2 regions of the Streptomyces sp. NPDC004126 genome follow, and region 2 is predicted to be linked to the other one. Evidence: predicted binding sites of a transcription regulator. Region 2 holds the regulator's gene; the other holds the start of a gene.

Region 1 (9,602 bases), on a different contig from region 2:
TCCGCCGCGGGCGGGCGCAGCCGCGGCGGCAGGGTGTTCTCGTTGGCCTCGGCGATCACGCCGGGCAGCTGGAACGCGGGGGCGCCCGGCGTGGCCAGGGTGTGCACCGGGGAGCTCGGCGGGGCGTCCGGCAGGAGCGCCTCGGGGACGACGACCAGGGCCTCCAGGCCGCCGTGCCGGCCGGCGCGGAGCTCGGCGGTGACGGCGTGGCGCGCCGCGAGGCGGCCGGCGACGTACAGGCCGAGTCCCAGGCCGTGTTCGGCCTCGGGTTCCTCGTCGTAGGCGTCGGGGGTGGACAGGCGGGTGTTGAGGGAGGCCAGGCGGTCCTCGGTGACGCCGATGCCCTCGTCCACGACGGAGAGGACCACGTCGCCGGCGTCGTTGAGCCAGCCGGACACCTTCACCTTGGCGTCGGGCGGGGAGAACGTGGTGGCGTTCTCCAGGAGCTCGGCGAGGACGTGCGAGATGTCGTCGGCGGCGTGCCCGGCGACCTGGGTGTAGGAGGGCATGGCGGCGAGCTCGACGCGCTCGTAGCGCTCGATCTCGCTGACGGCGGCCCGCATGACGTCGACCAGGGGCACGGGCAGGCTCTGGCCGTGGCCGTGTTCCTGTCCGGCGAGGACCAGCAGGTTCTCGTTGTGGCGGCGCATGACGGTCGCCAGGTGGTCCAGCTTGAAGAGGGTGGCGAGCCGGTCCGGGTCGCCCTCCTTGGACTCCAGCTCCTCGATGACCGCGAGCTGGCGCTCGACGAGGCCGAGGGTGCGCAGGGAGAGCGAGACGGAGGTCGTCGACATGATGCGGCGGTGCTCTTCGAGTCCCGCGCGCAGCTTGGCGAGCTCCTCCTCCAGGACCTCGCGGCCGCCGGTGAGGGCTTCGTTGCGGCCGATGAGGCGGCGGCGGTCGGCGTCGAGCCCGGAGACCTTGGTGTGCAGGGCGACGGTCTGGTCGCGGACCGCGTTGAGGTGGCGTACGACCTCGGCGAACTCGTCGTTGCGGCCGGTGAAGCGGACGGGCTCCTGCGAGCCCTCGGGGGTCGCGAGCCGTTCCGCGCCGCGCCGCAGCACCGACAGGGGTCTGGTGAGGGAGCGGGCGACGGCGGTGGAGAAGCCGATGACGAAGAGGAAGAGGACGCCGAGTCCGGCGACCATCAGCTCCATCCGGGTGACGTCGTCGTCGCGCAGCTTGGTGAAGGCGCTGACGCGGTCCCCGGCCAGGGTGGACTCCACCGAGCGCATCCGGTCGATGCGGGCGGTGAGGGTGGTGGCGAGGGCTGCGGCGTCGGTGGCCTTGCGCTCGGCCGGGGTCAGGGTGGACCGCTCGGTGAGGCGCTTGAGCTGGTCGTCGGCGGCCTTGACCTCGGGGCCGGTGACGGTGGCGGCGAGGGTCTGGCGTACGGCGGGGCGGGCGGCGCGCGCGAAGTCGTCGAGGGCGGCCTGTTCGCGCACGCGGGAGCGCTGGGCGGCGCCGGTGAGCTCGTCGGCGACGGCGGAGTTCGGGGTCTGCTCGGCGCGCGGGACGGCCAGGGCGGCGAGCAGCAGGCCGCGGGTGGCGGACGCCTGGTCCACGGCCTGGCCGAGGGGGGCCATGGGCCGGGTGACGGCGAGGGCGGCCTCGGCGCGCGGCGGGGTGAGTTCGGCGAGGCGGTCGCCGGGTGCGAGGAGTTCGGTGAGGAGTCCGGCGTAGGCCTGCTGGGCGGCGAGGGCGGTGCCCTTGCCGTCGACGGCTTCGGCGCGGACGGCCTTGACCTTGCCGAGGGCGCGGGCGAGTTCCGCGTCGGCCTCGGGGCGGAGTTCGGTGATCTGCCGGTCGGTGCGCGCGGTGCGCTCGTCGACGGGGGCCTTGGCGTTGCCGGGCCGGCCCTTGGCCGCGTACTCGACGACGGCGTCGCGCTCGTCGCCGAGGAGGTGGGCGAGGGTGAGGGCGTGCTGCGTCTGCTCGGCCAGGGTGACCAGGCGCTGGGAGTCGTTCAGTTCCCTCGTGGCGGAAACGACGGCGGGGGTGCCTGCCGCGAGGACGGTGAGTCCGGCGACTGCTACTCCGACGACCAGCCTGCTGCGGACGCGTACGCGCCGTCCTGCGTTGGCGGGTGCGTCGGCGCTGGCGGTGCCGTTCTTCCGAGACCGCTTCTTGGACACCGGTGCTCGCAATCCTGTACGTGTGCTCGTGCTCGTCTACTCGTGTGGCCGAGGTAACGGCCGGTCAACAAGTAAACGCCCCCTGCCCCCTCGTACCGCCTCAGACCTTCGCAGTGTGTTGGGAGGAGAGCCGCACATCGCCCACCCGGCCACTCGAAGGAGTGAACATCACGGAGGAGTGGCCGACCAACTCGGGCACCGCGTGCCAGTGGCCCGGCATGGACGGGCGGTTGAAAGAACGCGGCGGGCTTTGGCAGTATGCCCGCCCACATTTCGCGGTGGGCGGGCGGCGGGGGCTTCCGGGCGGCCGGGCCGACAGTTCCGGGCATTGGTACGGACCTTCCGGCCCTTCAGGGGTCCCGGCGGGCAGAATGTCCGCATGCGCATCGACCTGGCCTCCGAACCCGGCAACCCGGAACACCCCAACCAGGACTGGGTGTCGGCGTCGGCACCTGCGTCGGGAGGCGGCGTCGTGGTCGTCCTGGACGGGGTCACCCCGCCGCGCGGGGACGACGGATGCGTGCACGGAGTGCCCTGGTTCTCCACCCGGCTCGGCGGCCGATTGACCGAACTGTCCGGATCGCGGCGGGACATGCCCCTGGAGGGGGTCCTGGCCCGGGCGATCACCGACACCGCCGACGCGCACCGGGACACGTGTGACCTTTCTCACGCACGGACCCCGCAGGCGACGGTGGTCGTGGTCCGCTGGGACGACACGTACGTGGAGCACTTGGTGCTCTCCGATTCCGTGCTCCTGCTCCGCGGGCCCGGCGGTGCGGTCACGCCGGTGCTGGACGACCGGCTGGACCGGGTGCCGGAGGGGGTGCGCGGCTCGGTGGCGGCGACGGACGCCCTGCGCAATGCCGAGGGGGGCTTCTTCACGGCGGCCGCGGACCCGGCGGTGGCGGCCCGGGCCGTCACCGGGCGCACCCCGCGCGCGGAGGTGCTGGCGGTGGCCGCGCTCACGGACGGGGCGAGCCGCTGGACGGACACGTTCGGGGAGGGCGACTGGGCGGCCTGCCTGGACGTGCTGCGCAAGGAGGGGGCGCGGGGGCTGATCGGGCGGGTCCGGGCCGTGGAGTCGGACCCGCTGCGCCCGCCGGCCCGGCACAAGCGGCACGACGACGCCTCGGCGGTCTACGCGGAGCTCTGAGCCCGCATCCGCCCCGGGGGCTACTCCTCGCCGGAGTTCAGCTGGTTGAGCAGCCGGGCCAGCTCCGCGACCTCGCCGCGGTCCCAGTCGGCGAGCTTGCGCATGTACTGCTCGCGCCGGGCCCCCCGTACGCGCAGGAAGCGCTCCCGGCCCTCTTCCGTGAGGCCGACGAGGAAGGCGCGGCCGTCGGCGGGGTCCGGCTCGCGGGCCACCAGGCCGAGCACCTCCAGGGCGCGCAGCTGGCGGCTCATGGTGGCCTTGCCGACGCCGAAGTAGGCGGCCAGCTCGGTGGCCCGCTGGCGGCCGGCGGCCTCCAGGCGGACCAGCAGGCCGTACGCGGCCGGCTCCAGCTCCGGGTGCAGGGCGCGGGCCATCTCGCCGGAGGAGGCCCGGGCGCGCCGCAGGAAGACGGACAGCTCCCGCTCCAGGGCGAGGAACTCCTGGTCTTCGCTGCCGTGCACGTGCCGCTCCCATCGGTGGCGGGGCACGCCGTGGCACCCCTGTTCGGGACCAGTATTTCGCAGCGGGTGCGCCGAGGACCCGGGGCCCCGCCTGGGGGTCCCCCCGGACGGAGTCTGGGGGAGGGGTCCCCGGGCCCTCAGCGGACCGTGTGCGCCTTCCGGATCAGGCGGCCTTGGTGAAGGACACCACCGCCGGGGCGAGGGCCAGCTCCAGCACCTGGCGCACGTCCGTCACCGGGTGCACCTCCAGCCCCTCCAGCACCTCGCTCGGGACGTCGTCCAGGTCCGCTTCGTTCCGCTTGGGGATGATCACGGTGGTCAGCCCGGCCCGGTGCGCGGCCAGCAGCTTCTGCTTGACCCCGCCGATCGGGAGCACCCGCCCGGTCAGCGAGACCTCGCCGGTCATGGCCACGTCCGTGCGGACCTGGCGGCCGGAGAGCAGGGACGCCAGCGCGGTGGTCATGGTGATGCCCGCGCTCGGGCCGTCCTTGGGGACGGCGCCCGCCGGGAAGTGGATGTGCACGCCCCGGTCCTTGAGGTCGGCGACCGGCAGCTCCAGCTCCGCGCCGTGCGAGCGCAGGAAGCTGAGGGCGATCTGCGCCGACTCCTTCATGACGTCGCCCAGCTGGCCCGTGAGGGTGAGCCCGGCGGCGCCGGTCTCCGGGTCGGCGAGGGAGGCCTCGACGAACAGGACGTCGCCGCCGGCGCCGGTGACGGCGAGGCCGGTGGCCACGCCCGGGACGGCCGTCCGCCGCTCCGCCGGGTCCTGGGCGGACTCGGGCACGTGGTGCGGGCGGCCGATCAGGCCGCGCAGCTCGTCCGCGCCGATGGCGAAGGGGAACTCCCGCTCGCCCAGTTCGTGCTGGGATGCCACCTTGCGCAGGAGCCGGGCGATGGACCGCTCCAGGGTGCGCACGCCGGCCTCGCGGGTGTACTCGCCGGCGAGCTTGCGCAGCGCGTCCTCCTCCAGGACGACCTCCTGCGCGGTCAGCCCGGCGCGCTCCAGCTGGCGGGGCAGCAGGTGGTCGCGGGCGATGACGACCTTCTCGTCCTCGGTGTAGCCGTCGAGGCGGACCAGCTCCATGCGGTCGGCGAGGGCTTCGGGGATGGCCTCCAGGACGTTGGCCGTCGCGAGGAAGACGACGTCGCTGAGGTCCAGCTCCACCTCCAGGTAGTGGTCCCGGAAGGTGTGGTTCTGCGCGGGGTCCAGGACCTCCAGGAGGGCCGCCGCCGGGTCGCCGCGGAAGTCGGAGCCGACCTTGTCGATCTCGTCGAGGAGGACGACCGGGTTCATCGACCCGGCCTCCTTGACCGCCCGCACGATGCGGCCGGGCAGGGCGCCGACGTAGGTGCGGCGGTGGCCGCGGATCTCGGCCTCGTCGCGTACGCCGCCGAGGGCGACGCGGACGAACTTGCGCCCCATGGCGTGGGCGACGCTCTCGCCCAGCGAGGTCTTGCCGACGCCGGGGGGCCCGACGAGCGCGAGGACCGCGCCGCCGCGCCGTCCGCCGACGACGCCCATGCCGCGCTCGCCGCGCCGCTTGCGCACGGCGAGGTATTCGGTGATGCGGTCCTTCACGTCGTTCAGCCCGGCGTGCTCGGCGTCGAGCACCGCCCGGGCGCCCTGGATGTCGTACGCGTCCTCGGTGCGCTCGTTCCAGGGCAGTTCCAGCACGGTGTCCAGCCAGGTGCGGATCCAGGAGCCCTCGGGGCTCTGGTCGCTGGACCGCTCCAGCTTGTCGACCTCCTTGAGCGCGGCCTCGCGGACCTTCTCGGGGAGGTCGGCGGCCTCGACGCGGGCGCGGTAGTCGTCGGACTCCTCGCCCTCCTTCTCCCCGCCCAGCTCGCGGAGCTCCTTGCGGACGGCCTCCAGCTGGCGGCGGAGCAGGAACTCGCGCTGCTGCTTCTCGACGCCGTCCTGGACGTCCTTGGCGATGGACTCGGCGACGTCCTGTTCGGCGAGGTGGTCGGAGAGCGCCTTGACGGCGAGGCGGAGGCGGGCGACCGGGTCGACGGTCTCCAGCAGCTCGACCTTCTGGGCCACGCTCAGGAAGGGCGAGTACCCGGAGTTGTCGGCGAGGGCGGAGACCCCCTCGATCTGCTGCACACGGTCCACGACCTGCCAGGCGCCGCGCTTCTTCAGCCAGCTGGTGGCGAGGGCCTTGTACTCCTTGACGAGCTCGGCGACCGCTCCGGGCAGCGGGTCGGGCACCTTCTCGTCGACGGTCTCCCCCTCGACCCAGAGCGCCGCCCCGGGCCCGGTGGTCCCGGCGCCGATCCGGACGCGGCCGCGCCCGCGGATCAGCGCCCCGGGATCGCCGTCGGAGAGCCGCCCGACCTGCTCGACGGTCCCCAGCACTCCGATCCCGGCGTACTTCCCGTCGACCCGCGGCACGAGCAGCACCCGGGGCTTCCCGCTGCCCGCCGCCGCCTGGGCCGCCTCGACGGCTCCGCGGACCTCGGCGTCGGACAGGTCCAGGGGAACGACCATCCCGGGCAGCACGACCTCGTCGTCGAGCGGCAGTACGGGCAGGGTGAGCGATACGGACGTCGAAGCCATGATCTTCCCTCCGGCAGTGAAGTTGAGCTATGCCGACTCAATGCTTCTGCGTCCGGCAATGTTCCCCAACGCCCGTTCGCCGGGGGCGAACACGTTTTGCGGGCCCTCCGTAGCACCATGACGGCATGGCAGACATACGACGGACCGTCAGCTCGGGCTCCCCGCTGGAACCCCGGATCGGCTTCTCCCGCGCGGTGCGGAGGGGGCCGTACGTGGCCGTCGCCGGCACCGCTCCGATCGGGGACGACGGCTCCACGGTCGGCCCGGGCGACGTCCACGCCCAGACGGTGCGCTGCCTGGACATCGCGCAGCGCGCCCTGGAGGAGGCCGGCGCCTCGCTCGCCGACGTCGTGCGGACCCGGATCATGCTCACCGACATCACCGCCTGGGAGGAGGCGGCGCGGGCCCACGGCGAACGCTTCGCCGCGGTCCGCCCGGTGACGACCTTCATCGAGGTGTCCCGCTTCATCGACCCGGCCTGGCTGGTGGAGGTGGAGGTCGACGCGGTGACCGACTAGACCGGCTGGACCGGCTGGAGCGGCTGGAGCGGCTGGACCCGCTCGACCGGCTAGACCGCGGAGAGGCGGATGTCGCCGGAGCTGGTGCGGACCGCGATGCGGGACGGGGCGTCGGGGGCGTCCCCGAGCGTGACGTCCCGCTTGCCCGAGGCGGTGTCCACGGACACCCGGTACGGGGCCTGCGGCGCCCGCAGGGTCACGTCGCCCGAGCTGGTGGTGACGGACACCGAGGCCGGGGCCTTCGCGAAGCCGACCGTGGAGTCCCCCGAGCTCGTGCGGAACTCGAACTCCGGGCCGGACAGCTCGGCGGCCGTCAGGTCCCCGGAGGAGGTGCGCACCTTCAGCGGGCCCGCGATCCGCTCGGCCCGGACGTCGCCGGAGGAGGAGTCCAGCTCGGCGGAGGCCACGCCCGTGACCGTTATGTCCCCGCTGCTGCTGCCCGCCTTGAGCCGCACCGAGGCCGGCACCTCCAGCCGGTAGTCCACCCAGCAGCTGTCCCCGTCGCCGCTGCAGCCGTCGGTGAAGCCCAGCACCCCGCCCGAGACCCGCTGCCCCGGCTCGGGCGCGGTGTCGCCCCGGTAGTGCACGACCCGGTGCACGGTGACCCCGGGACCGCTGCCCGGGGTCACCGTCACCGACCCCCGCCGAAGGCCCGTCAGCTCCACCGCGGTGACGGCCTCGGTGAAGGTGGCGTCGGCCTCGGCCGTCTTCAGCCTGGCTTCCTCCACGAAGGAGCAGCCCGACAGGAGCAGGGCCGAGGCGGCGACGGCGCCGGCGAGAGCGGTGCGGACGGTGCGGGAGGAGGTGTGGAGTGCCATGCCGACGAGTCTGCCGACCGGGCGCGCGGACCGCGCTGGTGCAGGTATCCGAACCCGGGGTGGGGCTAGCCCCACCCCGGTCAGGGCCCCGTCACCACCGGCCGCAGCTCCGAGGGCAGGCCCCACTCGCTCCACGACCCGTCGTACACCGCGGTCTCCCCGTACCCGGCCAGGGTGGCCCCCAGCGCGAGCACGCAGGCCGTGACGCCCGAACCGCAGCTGAAGTAGAGCCGCTCCCGCTCCCCGGCCAACGCCCCGAAGGCCTCGCGGAGTTCACCGGCGGGCCGCATCAGGCCGTCCTGCCCCTGGAGTTCGCCGAACGGCAGGTTGAGCGCGCCCGGCATGTGCCCGCCCCGCAGCCCCGGCCGGGGCTCGGGGGCGGTCCCGGCGAACCGCTCCCGGGTCCGGGCGTCGAACACGGCGGCGGCCGGATCGGCGAGCGCGTCGGCGACGACCCCGGCGTCCACCAGCAGCCCGGGCCGGGGCCGGGCGGTGAAGGAGCCGCGCGGCCCCTCGTACGCCGCCGCCCCGGCCTCCACGTCCAGCCCGGCGGCGACCCACGCGGGCAGTCCCCCGTCCAGCACGGCCGCCCGGTCGAAGCCCATGGCGCGCAGCATCCACCAGGCGCGGGCGCTGGAGTAGATCCCGGCTCCGTCGTACACGACCACCGTGTCGGTGTCGTCCAGCCCGAGCCCGCGCAGTGCCCCGGCGAAGTCCGCCGGGGAGGGCATGGTGTGCGGGGCCGGCGCCGCGTGGTCGGAGAGGGCGCCGTCGAGGTCGAAGGGCCGCGCGCCGGGGATCCGCACGGCAGCCCGCCGGTGCGCCCCGACGGAGGCGTCGAACACCACGACCCGGCCGAGCCGCTCCGCGAGCCAGTCGCTGCCGACGAGGGGGCCGGGTATCTCGGGTACGGGCATGCGGGAACCTCCGGTCGCGGCGTCGAACACGATCACGGCCCATCCTGACCGATCCGCGGCCGGGCCGGCCCCTGAACCGCACGTCACCCGCACGTCCCCCGCCAGGCGTACACCGCCACCCGGGCCCCGCGGACCGGGGTCACCGAGCAGCGGTCGAACGCCTGCGCCAGGGCCTCGCGCTTCGCCGCCTCCGCCGGGTCGCGGTCCAGCGGCTGGTCCGGCGGGTCCAGCAGGGCTATCACCCTCGGGGCGGCCAGGACCGCCGCCCGGACGCCGTCGGCCGGGAGCTCCGTGCCGTGCAGGGTGCGGGACTCCGCCGGGGTGCGGGACAGGGCGACGTCCCGCAGGGAGCCGTACGCCCCGGGTGACGACAGCAGCCACTCCCGCCGCCGGGACGGCATGAACAGCACCGCGTCCCCGGGCCGGGCCAGCTCCCGCACCGCCGCCGCGACGGCGAGGGCGTCGTCCTTGCGCGCCTCCGGGGTGCGCAGCCACACCGACCACCCCGCGAAGGGCACCAGCAGGGCCCCGGCCAGCAGCCACGGCGCCCACCGCGTCCGCGTACCGCTCGCCCGCGCCCCGGCCAGCACGGCGAGGCCGGCCAGCGCGTAGAGGACGTACCGATCGACGTACCAGGGGTGCACGAGCGAGACCGCCATCAGCAGCCCGGGCGGGAGCAGCGCCAGGGGCACGGCCACCCGTACGAGGTCCCGGTCCCCGGCCCCCCGCGCCAGCAGGGCCACCGCCGCCGCCAGTACCGCGTACGCCGCCCAGTCCTGCCACGACGGCCGCCCCAGCCAGCCCAGCTGGGCCGCCGCCTGCCGGGCGCTCACCAGGGCCAGCGGGAGCAGCCCGGCGAGGACGGCACCCGCCGCCCGGCGCCAGCCAGGCGCCCGCCAGGCGGTGAACGCGTGCGCCGGCAGGGCCAGTACGGCGAACTCGTGCAGCCAGCAGCCCAGCAGGAGGACCACCGCGTAGGCCGCCCACCGCTCGCGCAGCATCAGGTACGTCGCCCAGGCCACGGCCGCCGCGACCAGCGC
Region 2 (9,602 bases):
GCATCGTGCCCGCCTCCGACGGGAACGCGCTCTCGATCATCACCTGGTAGCGGCGCATGTCGACGATGTGGTCGATGTGCTCGATGTCGACCGGGCACTGCTCCACGCACGCACCGCAGGTGGTGCAGGACCACAGCACGTCCGGGTCGATGACGCCGTTCTCCTCGACCGTGCCGATCAGCGGACGCTCCGCCTCGGCCAGGGCCGCCGCCGGGACGTCCTTCAGCTGCTCCGCCGTGGCCTTCTCGTTGCCCTCCATGTCCTTGCCGCCGCCCGCGAGCAGGTACGGGGCCTTGGCGTGCGCGTGGTCGCGCAGCGACATGATCAGGAGCTTCGGGGACAGCGGCTTGCCGGTGTTCCAGGCGGGGCACTGCGACTGGCAGCGGCCGCACTCGGTGCAGGTGGAGAAGTCGAGGATGCCCTTCCAGGAGAACTGCTCGACCTGGGAGACGCCGAAGACGTCGTCCTCGCCGGGCTCCTCGAAGTCGATCTCCTTGCCGCCGCTCGTCATCGGCTGGAGGGCGCCGAGCGCCGTCGAACCGTCGGCGTTGCGCTTGAACCAGATGTTCGGGAAGCCGAGGAAGCGGTGCCAGGCCACACCCATGTTGGTGTTGAGCGAGACCGTGATCATCCAGATGAAGGAGACGCTGATCTTCACCATCGCGGTGAAGTAGATGGCGTTCTGGATGCCGCTGATCGAGAGCCCCTTGAAGGCCAGCACCAGCGGGTACGAGGCGAAGTACGCGGGCTCGTACGACTCGACGCCGTGGATGGCGCCTTCCAGGCCGCGCAGCGCGAGGATCGCGAGGCCGATGGTGAGGATCACGTACTCGACGAAGTACGCCTGCCAGGCCTTCGAGCCGGCGAAGCGGGACTTGCGACCGGCCCGCGAGGGGAGGTTGAGCAGGCGGATCGCCATCAGGACGACGATGCCGACGACGGTCATCACGCCGATGAACTCGGTGTAGAGCTCGAAGGGCAGGAAGTCGCCGACGATCGGCAGCAGCCAGTCGGCCTGGAAGAGCTGGCCGAAGGCCTGCACCAGGGTGGGCGGCAGCGTCAGGAAGCCGATCGCGACGAACCAGTGCGCGAAGCCGACGATCCCCCACCGGTTCATCCGGGAGTGGCCGAGGAACTCCCGGACCAGGGTGATCGTTCGGTCCTTCGGGCGGTCCGTGCGGCTGCCTGCCGGTACGGGTTGGCCGAGCTTCACGAACCGGTAGATCTGCGCCACGGCTCGGGCGATCAGCGCGACGCCGACCACGGTCAGGACCAGCGACACGATGATCGCGGCGAGTTGCATGGGAGGGCTCCTCGGGCGGGACTTACTAAGCGGTAACTTATTGAGTCAAGGCTTGAGGTTACCCAGTTCCCGCGCCGCACTGTAGGTGAGCGTGCGGTGATCTGTGTCGCTCAGGCATGCCTCTGTCGGTAGGCCGCCCGAGGGGTCTGCGCGAGGATCGCGAGATCCATCCCCAGCCAATGGCTCTCCACATAGTGCCGGTCCAGCAGGGCCATCTCCTCCCAGGGGAGGTCGGAACGCGCGCTGACCTGCCACAATCCGGTCATACCGGGGCGTACGAGCAGCCGTTCCGGGTGGTCGGTACGGGCCTCGGGGCGCGGCCCGACCAGCGACATCTCGCCGCGCGCCACGTTGAGCAGCCGCGGCAGCCCCTCCAGTGCGCACCGCCGCACCAGCGCGCCGGCCCGCCCCGCGCCCTCGGTGCGCAGCCGCCAGGCGAGGAAGGGGCGTCCGCCGAGGCCGAGCGCGGGTTCGCGTACGAGGACCCGCGCGCGGGTCGCCGCGTACAGCGCGGCGGCCGCAGCCAGTGCCGGGGCGGCGCACAGGGGCAGCAGGACCGCGGCTCCGACGAGGTCGAAGACCCGCTTGGCCGGGGGCCTGGCCGGCCATCGCGCCGGCATCCGGACCCGGACCCGGCCCCGGATCCCGAACGGCCGGATCCGGGGCCCCGGCCGGGTGGTGGGGGTGGTCAGCAGAGGCATGCCAGCACCGTGCCGGAGGCCTCCGGCGCCCCCGCCGCGCCGCGCGGCCGCGGGCCCCGCCGGGAACCCGTTCGGGTGCGGCCCGGCCGTGGGGGGGGGGGGGGGGGGGGGGGCGGGCGGGGGCGCCCCCGCCCCCCCCCCCCCCGCCCCCCCCCCCCCCCCCCCCCCCCCCCCCCCCCGCCCCCCCCCCCCCGGGGCTCCGCGCCCGGACCCCCGGACGGCCGCCCCCGGACCCCCGGACCTCCGCGCCGCAATCTCCCCCGGCTACCGCTGGGACGTGCCCCCAGGTGGGGCCGGATCTCGCCGCCCGCGGTGTCGCCCTGAGCGTAAGGGCAGCCTAAAGGTTGAGTCGCCCAGACTCACCTCTGTTGACGCCAGCGCGGCGTTACGGCATTCTTGAGCCTGTTCCACTCAAGTCAGCTGGAGGAATCGAAATGGCACGTGCGGTCGGCATCGACCTGGGCACCACTAACTCCGTCGTCAGCGTTCTCGAAGGCGGCGAGCCCACCGTCATCACCAACGCCGAGGGTGCCAGGACCACGCCGTCCGTCGTCGCCTTCGCCAAGAACGGCGAGGTCCTCGTCGGCGAGGTGGCCAAGCGCCAGGCGGTCACGAACGTCGACCGGACCATCCGCTCCGTCAAGCGCCACATGGGCACTGACTGGAAGATCAACCTGGATGGCAAGGACTTCAACCCGCAGCAGATGAGCGCCTTCATCCTGCAGAAGCTGAAGCGCGACGCCGAGGCGTACCTGGGCGAGAAGGTCACGGACGCGGTCATCACCGTTCCTGCCTACTTCAACGACTCCGAGCGCCAGGCGACGAAGGAGGCCGGCGAGATCGCCGGTCTGAACGTCCTGCGCATCGTCAACGAGCCGACCGCCGCCGCCCTGGCGTACGGCCTCGACAAGGACGACCAGACCATTCTCGTCTTCGACCTCGGTGGCGGCACCTTCGACGTGTCGCTCCTGGAGATCGGCGACGGTGTCGTCGAGGTCAAGGCCACCAACGGTGACAACCACCTCGGTGGCGACGACTGGGACCAGCGCGTCGTCGACTACCTGGTGAAGCAGTTCGCCAACGGCCACGGCGTCGACCTGTCCAAGGACAAGATGGCGCTCCAGCGCCTGCGCGAGGCCGCCGAGAAGGCGAAGATCGAGCTGTCCTCCTCCACGGAGACCTCGATCAACCTGCCCTACATCACGGCCTCCGCCGAGGGCCCGCTGCACCTGGACGAGAAGCTCACGCGCTCGCAGTTCCAGCAGCTCACCGCGGACCTGCTCGACCGCTGCAAGACCCCGTTCCACAACGTCATCAAGGACGCCGGCATCGCGCTGTCCGAGATCGACCACGTGGTCCTGGTCGGCGGCTCCACCCGCATGCCGGCCGTCGCCGAGCTCGTCAAGGAGCTCACCGGCGGTCAGGACGCCAACAAGGGCGTCAACCCGGACGAGGTCGTCGCCATCGGCGCCACCCTCCAGGCCGGTGTCCTCAAGGGTGAGGTCAAGGACGTCCTGCTCCTCGACGTGACCCCGCTGTCCCTCGGCATCGAGACCAAGGGCGGCATCATGACCAAGCTCATCGAGCGCAACACGACCATCCCGACCAAGCGGTCGGAGATCTTCACGACGGCCGAGGACAACCAGCCGTCCGTGCAGATCCAGGTCTACCAGGGCGAGCGCGAGATCGCGGCGTACAACAAGAAGCTCGGCATGTTCGAGCTGACGGGCCTGCCGCCGGCCCCGCGCGGCGTCCCGCAGATCGAGGTCTCCTTCGACATCGACGCCAACGGCATCATGCACGTCACGGCCAAGGACCTTGGCACGGGCAAGGAGCAGAAGATGACCGTCACCGGCGGCTCCTCGCTCGGCAAGGACGAGGTCGACCGCATGCGCCAGGAGGCCGAGCAGTACGCGGAGGAGGACCTCCGCCGCAAGGAGGCCGCCGAGTCCCGCAACCAGGGCGAGCAGCTCGTCTACCAGACGGAGAAGTTCCTCGCGGACAACGCGGAGAAGGTCCCGGCCGAGGTCAAGACCGAGGTCGAGACGGCCATCACCGAGCTGAAGGACAAGCTCAAGGGCGAGGACACCGCCGAGATCCGCACCGCGACGGAGAAGCTCGCCGCGGTCAGCCAGAAGCTCGGCCAGGCCATCTACGCCGACGCCCAGGCCGCCCAGGCCGCCGGCGGCGCGGGTGACGCGGGCCAGGCCAAGGCCGACGACGACGTCGTCGACGCCGAGATCGTCGACGACGAGAAGCCGAAGGGCGGCGCTGCCTGATGTCGGAGGAGACCCCGGGTTTCGACGAGGAGCCCGAAGTCCCCACCGGCGCCGGCGCTGACGACGCGGAGCCGAAGGCCGCCGACTCCTCCAAGAAGGAGGACGAGGCGGCCCCGGCCGGGGACAAGGCTCAGGATGTTGCGCTGCTGGCGCAGCTGGACCAGGCCCGTACCGCGCTCGGTGAGCGCACCGCGGACCTCCAGCGGCTCCAGGCCGAGTACCAGAACTACCGTCGCCGCGTGGAGCGGGACCGGGTCGCCGTCAAGGAGATCGCGGTCGCGAGCCTGCTGACGGAGCTCCTCCCGACGCTGGACGACATCGGCCGGGCCCGCGAGCACGGCGAGCTGGTCGGCGGCTTCAAGTCGGTGGCCGAGTCGCTGGAGACCGCCGCGGCCAAGATGGGGCTGCAGCAGTTCGGCAAGGAGGGCGAGCCCTTCGACCCGACGATCCACGAGGCCCTGATGCACTCGTACGCGCCGGACGTCACCGAGACGACCTGCGTGGCGATCCTGCAGCCGGGGTACCGGATCGGCGAGCGCACGATCCGCCCCGCGCGGGTCGCGGTGGCCGAGCCCCAGCCGGGCGCGGCACCCGCCGCCAAGTCCGAGTCCGGCGACGGCGACACGCCGTCCGACAAGGACACGGATGCCCCCGACAAGGGCTGACGCACACCATGTAGGGATCCGAGAGGAGGGACACCGGGGATGAGCACGAAGGACTTCGTCGAGAAGGACTACTACAAGGTCCTCGGTGTCCCGAAGGACGCCACCGAGGCCGAGATCAAGAAGGCGTACCGGAAGCTCGCCCGCGAGTTCCACCCGGACGCCAACAAGGGCGACGCCTCGGCCGAGGAGCGCTTCAAGGAGATCTCCGAGGCGAACGACGTCCTCGGCGACGCCAAGAAGCGCAAGGAGTACGACGAGGCCCGCGCGCTGTTCGGGAACGGCGGCTTCCGCGCCGGTCCGGGCGGCGGCGGCTCGTTCAACTTCGACCTGGGCGACCTCTTCGGGGGCACCCAGGCCGGCGGCCAGGGCGGCTTCGGCGGCGGCCTGGGCGACGTCTTCGGCGGCCTGTTCAACCGCGGCGCCGGCGCCGGTGCGGGCACCCGCACCCAGCCGCGCCGCGGCCAGGACATCGAGTCGGAGGTCACGCTCTCCTTCACGGAGGCCGTGGACGGTGCGACCGTGCCGCTGCGGATGTCCTCGCAGGCCCCCTGCAAGGCCTGTTCGGGCACCGGCGACACGAACGGCACGCCCCGCGTGTGCCCGACCTGCGTCGGCACCGGCCAGGTCTCCCGGGGCAGCGGCGGCGGCTTCTCGCTGACCGACCCCTGCGCGGACTGCAAGGGCCGCGGCCTGATCGCGGAGAACCCCTGCGAGGTCTGCAAGGGCAGCGGGCGCGCCAAGTCCTCCCGCACCATGCAGGTCCGGATCCCGGCGGGCGTCTCCGACGGCCAGCGGATCCGGCTGCGCGGCAAGGGCGCCCCGGGCGAGCGCGGCGGCCCGGCCGGCGACCTGTACGTCGTCGTGCACGTCGGCAGCCACCCGGTGTTCGGCCGCAAGGGCGACAACCTCACGGTGACCGTGCCCGTCACGATCGCGGAGGCGGCCCTCGGCGCCGACATCAAGGTCCCGACCCTGGGCGGCCCGGCGGTGACGCTGAAGCTGCCCCCGGGCACCCCGACCGGCCGTACGATGCGGGCCCGCGGCAAGGGAGCGGTCCGCAAGGACGGCACCCGCGGCGACCTGCTCGTCACGGTGGAGGTCGCGGTGCCGGCGGAGCTGTCCGACAAGGCCCGCGAGGCCCTGGAGATGTACCGCGACGCGACCGGGTCCGAGGACCCGCGCGCCCTCCTGTTCGAGTCCGCGAAGGGAGCATGACATGGACGGCCGCCGACGACAGCCCCGCTTCGGCGAGGGGGCCTACCAGCTCACCGACGAGACCCCGGTCTACGTGATCTCGGTGGCCGCCCAGCTCTCGGGCCTGCATCCGCAGACCCTGCGCCAGTACGACCGCCTCGGTCTGGTCTCGCCGGACCGTACCGCCGGCCGCGGCCGGCGGTATTCGGCCAGGGACATCGAGCTGCTCCGCACGGTGCAGCAGCTGTCCCAGGACGAGGGCATCAACCTGGCCGGCATCAAGCGGATCATCGAACTGGAGAACCAGGTGGCCGCGCTCCAGCAGCGCGTCGCCGAGCTGTCCGCCGCCGTGGACGGGGCGGCCGCCGCCCTCCAGGCCCGCGAGGCCCAGGTGCACGCCTCGTACCGCCGCGACCTGGTCCCGTACCAGCCGCCGGTGCCGGGCAACGCGCTGGTCGTCTGGCGCCCCACCAAGCGCCCGGGCGACTGACCGGCCGGCCCGCGGAGCACGCCGTGAAGGCCCCGTCGGGCCCCTCCCGCACAGGAGGGGTCCGGGACGGGGCCTTCGGCGTGTCCCGGGGCTCCTGGGGGCCGTCTGAGGGCCCCTGTCAGCCCTCGGGGAGCTGCGCCGGGTTCGAGCCGTGCAGGATCCCGGACTGGGCGATGAGGTAGCCCAGCTGGGCCCGGCTGCCGCTGCCCAGGGCGGCGGCCAGCTTCGCGATGTGCGCGCGGCAGGTGCGTACGTTCATCCCCAGCCGGCGGGCGATGGCCTCGTCGACGTGGCCCTCGATCAGCAGCTGTGCGATGGAACGCTGCACTCCGGAGATACCATCCGGGTTGTGCGTGTACGTGACCTCGTCGCCCAACGGCACGGCCCTGCGCCAGAGTTGCTCGAAGACCTTGATGAGGTAGTCCACGAGCCCCGGGTGCCGCAGCTCCAGGGCCACCCGGCGGTCGTCGCTGGCGGGTATGAAGGCCACCGTGCGGTCGAAGATCATGAGACGCTCTATCAGCTCCTCCAGCGTGCGGATCTCGACCTTTCCGGCCGAGACCCGGTCCACGTAGGCGAGCGTCCCCTGGCTGTGCCGCACGGTGTGCTGGTAGAGCGTGCGGATGCTCACCCCGCGGTCGATCAGCGGAGTGGCGCGCTCCAGGGCCTCGCTGAGGACGAACGTCGAACGCGCCCCGCCCGGTTGGACGGTCAGGGCCTCCGTGTGGCACTCGGCGGTGGCCAGGTCGAGGGCGGCGTTGATCTGGTCGATCCCCTCCAGGACCGTGATGGCGTGGGTGTTGGAGGGGGTCTGGGCGCTGATGGTGAGGAACGGCTCGAATGTGTCGGTGAGATCTACGGCCGTGCGCCGGCGTTCCTGGATCTCGCGTTCGAGCGGATGGAGCCGCTGTGCCAGGGCGACGGACGGGGGAACCGCGCGCAGCTGGTTGGCGTCATCCGGGTCGGGTCGCAGGAGCGCGAATTCGAGCAGGCAGGGGGCGTTCTGGACCTCGCCGCGGGCGACGCGGCCGGTGCTCAGGGCCGCCGCGTACAGTCGCGCGCCCTCCGCGCACATCGCCGTGACGGGGTGGGGATGTGTCGGGTTTGTCTCGCTTCTTACCAATTCTCCACCCCCCAGGGTCCTGAACATGTAAGAACATGATGCATCGTCCCTGTGGCACTGACGTGCCTGAATGAGCCATCGTCTGACAGTGCGGGGGAGAGGATTCCATCAAGTGAGGACGAAGCCGACCATGTATAAGAGAATGCTTCGCTCGGCGCTTGCCGTTGTTTTCTCCGTCGTCGCGGTCATTGGAGCAGTCGTAGCCGGCAACGGCGGCGACGCGGGAAGTGCTCAGGCGGGTGGCGCCGCGCAGGTCGAGCCCAAGGGCAAGACCGATCTCGGCTGGGACTCCAGTCCGGCGGACCTCGGCTGGGACGCGGCCGCTGCGAAGGTCTCCTGATGACCCCCGACGACCGCGACTTCCGTCGCGAAATGGCCTCCGCGTACCGCTCCGGATGGCAGTTCATAGACCTCGCCACGGCGATCCCCTACGCCGGCGATTCGTTGATGGTCACTCTTTTCGGCCAGCCGATCGTCGTCGTGCGCGAAGAGGACGAGGATGTCCGCGCCTACCGCTGCCTGCGCCGCCCCCGGGGCGCACCGCAGCCCGTCCGCTGCGAAGTGCGGTACGGCATGGTCTTCGTCAACCTCGACCAGCGTGACCACCAGCTGTTCGAGCCCGATATCACCACCGCCACCCCCCGCAGTGCCTGAGGCGATTCCCCCGTCGTTGCAGATCGCTCCAGGTGCTACCCCCACACAACGGCGCCATCGTGGACCTGACCACGATGGCGCCGTTGTGCTGTCCGCGTCCAGTGGTTGAACCGGACAATCACCCGTCGGCTCAGGCCCGGCCCATGGCCCGGTCGAGGGTGATCTCCAGGACCACCCGGTCCGGGTTGGGCGAGGGCGTCCGCCCGTACCGCTCGGCGTAGCGCGCGACGGCCTCGGCGACCGACGCCTCGTCCGTACGGATCACCGCGCGCCCCTCCAGGGTGGCCCAGCGCCTGCCCTCCATCTGGCAGACCGCCACCCGGGCGCCGCCGCCGGCCGCCGCCAGGACGTTGCGGACCTTCTTGCTGTGCTTGTTGCTGATCACCCGTGCCAGCCCGGCCTCCGGGTCGTAGGTCACGCCGACGGGCACCACGTGCGGCGTGCCGTCCGGGCGCGGGGTGGTCAGGGTGCAGACGTGCCGCTCCCGCCAGAAGGCGAGGTACTCGGGCGTCGGGTTGAGTACGTCATGGGACATGGGCCGAAGCGTACGCCCGCGCTCCCGGCGGGCCCGTCGGGAGAATGGCCCCGAACGACGCCTTGAGTGGAATAGACTCAACTTTGCAGATGCTGAATCTGTCAGAGTGCGCATCCGGCCAGCCGGCCGGTGCGACGCGTCACGTACGCCCGCCGGAGAGGAGAACCCGAGAGTGGACGCCGAGCTGACCAACAAGAGCCGCGACGCCCTGAACGCGGCCACGAGCAGGGCCGTCAAGGACGGCCACGCCGACCTGACCCCCGCGCACCTCCTGCTGGCGCTGCTCGCCGGCGAGGACAACGAGAACGTCGTCGACCTGCTGGTCGCCACCGACGCCGACCAGGCCGCCGTCCGCGCCGGCGCGGAGCGCCTGCTCGCCGCCCTGCCCAGCGTCACCGGCTCCACCGTCGCGCCCCCGCAGCCCAGCCGCGACCTGCTCGCCGTACTGGCCGAGGCCGACTCCCAGGCCGGCCGCCTCGGCGACGAGTACCTCTCCACCGAACACCTCCTCATCGCCGTCGCCGCCAAGGGCGGACCGGCCGGTGAGGTCCTTTCCGCCCAGGGCGCCACGGCGAAGAAGCTGCTGGACGCCTTCCAGAACGCACGAGGAGCACGGCGGGTGACCACCCCCGACCCCGAGGGCCAGTACAAGGCCCTG

Evidence for each region. Region 2 encodes HspR, which represses chaperone genes until heat shock. Its sites were predicted from a motif close to TTGAGNNNNNNNNNCTCAA; they were not measured.
Region 1: a site for HspR is predicted at 6,332-6,350, ahead of lon (endopeptidase La). Genes of this name have one in related genera too.

The regions. Positions count from the first base shown of each region.
Region 1 covers NZ_JBNNPF010000015.1:5,048-14,649, forward strand. Annotated here, with positions in the region: gene ACQKM2_RS16340 (nitrate- and nitrite sensing domain-containing protein) at 1-2,135, opposite strand, end outside; gene ACQKM2_RS16345 (hypothetical protein) at 2,515-3,288, shown strand; gene ACQKM2_RS16350 (MarR family winged helix-turn-helix transcriptional regulator) at 3,309-3,749, opposite strand; gene lon (endopeptidase La) at 3,913-6,309, opposite strand; gene ACQKM2_RS16360 (RidA family protein) at 6,435-6,827, shown strand; gene ACQKM2_RS16365 (DUF4097 family beta strand repeat-containing protein) at 6,878-7,645, opposite strand; gene ACQKM2_RS16370 (sulfurtransferase) at 7,726-8,562, opposite strand; gene ACQKM2_RS16375 (glycosyltransferase family 39 protein) at 8,646-9,602, opposite strand, start outside.
Region 2 covers NZ_JBNNPF010000008.1:45,909-55,510, forward strand. Annotated here, with positions in the region: partial or broken gene ACQKM2_RS09970 (heterodisulfide reductase-related iron-sulfur binding cluster) at 1-1,303, opposite strand, end outside; gene ACQKM2_RS09975 (sugar transferase) at 1,414-2,004, opposite strand; gene dnaK (molecular chaperone DnaK) at 2,439-4,283, shown strand; gene grpE (nucleotide exchange factor GrpE) at 4,283-4,948, shown strand; gene dnaJ (molecular chaperone DnaJ) at 4,988-6,163, shown strand; gene ACQKM2_RS09995 (heat shock protein transcriptional repressor HspR) at 6,165-6,632, shown strand; gene ACQKM2_RS10000 (helix-turn-helix transcriptional regulator) at 6,751-7,782, opposite strand; gene ACQKM2_RS10005 (hypothetical protein) at 7,886-8,095, shown strand; gene ACQKM2_RS10010 (hypothetical protein) at 8,095-8,409, shown strand; gene ACQKM2_RS10015 (pyridoxamine 5'-phosphate oxidase family protein) at 8,540-8,944, opposite strand; gene clpB (ATP-dependent chaperone ClpB) at 9,117-9,602, shown strand, end outside.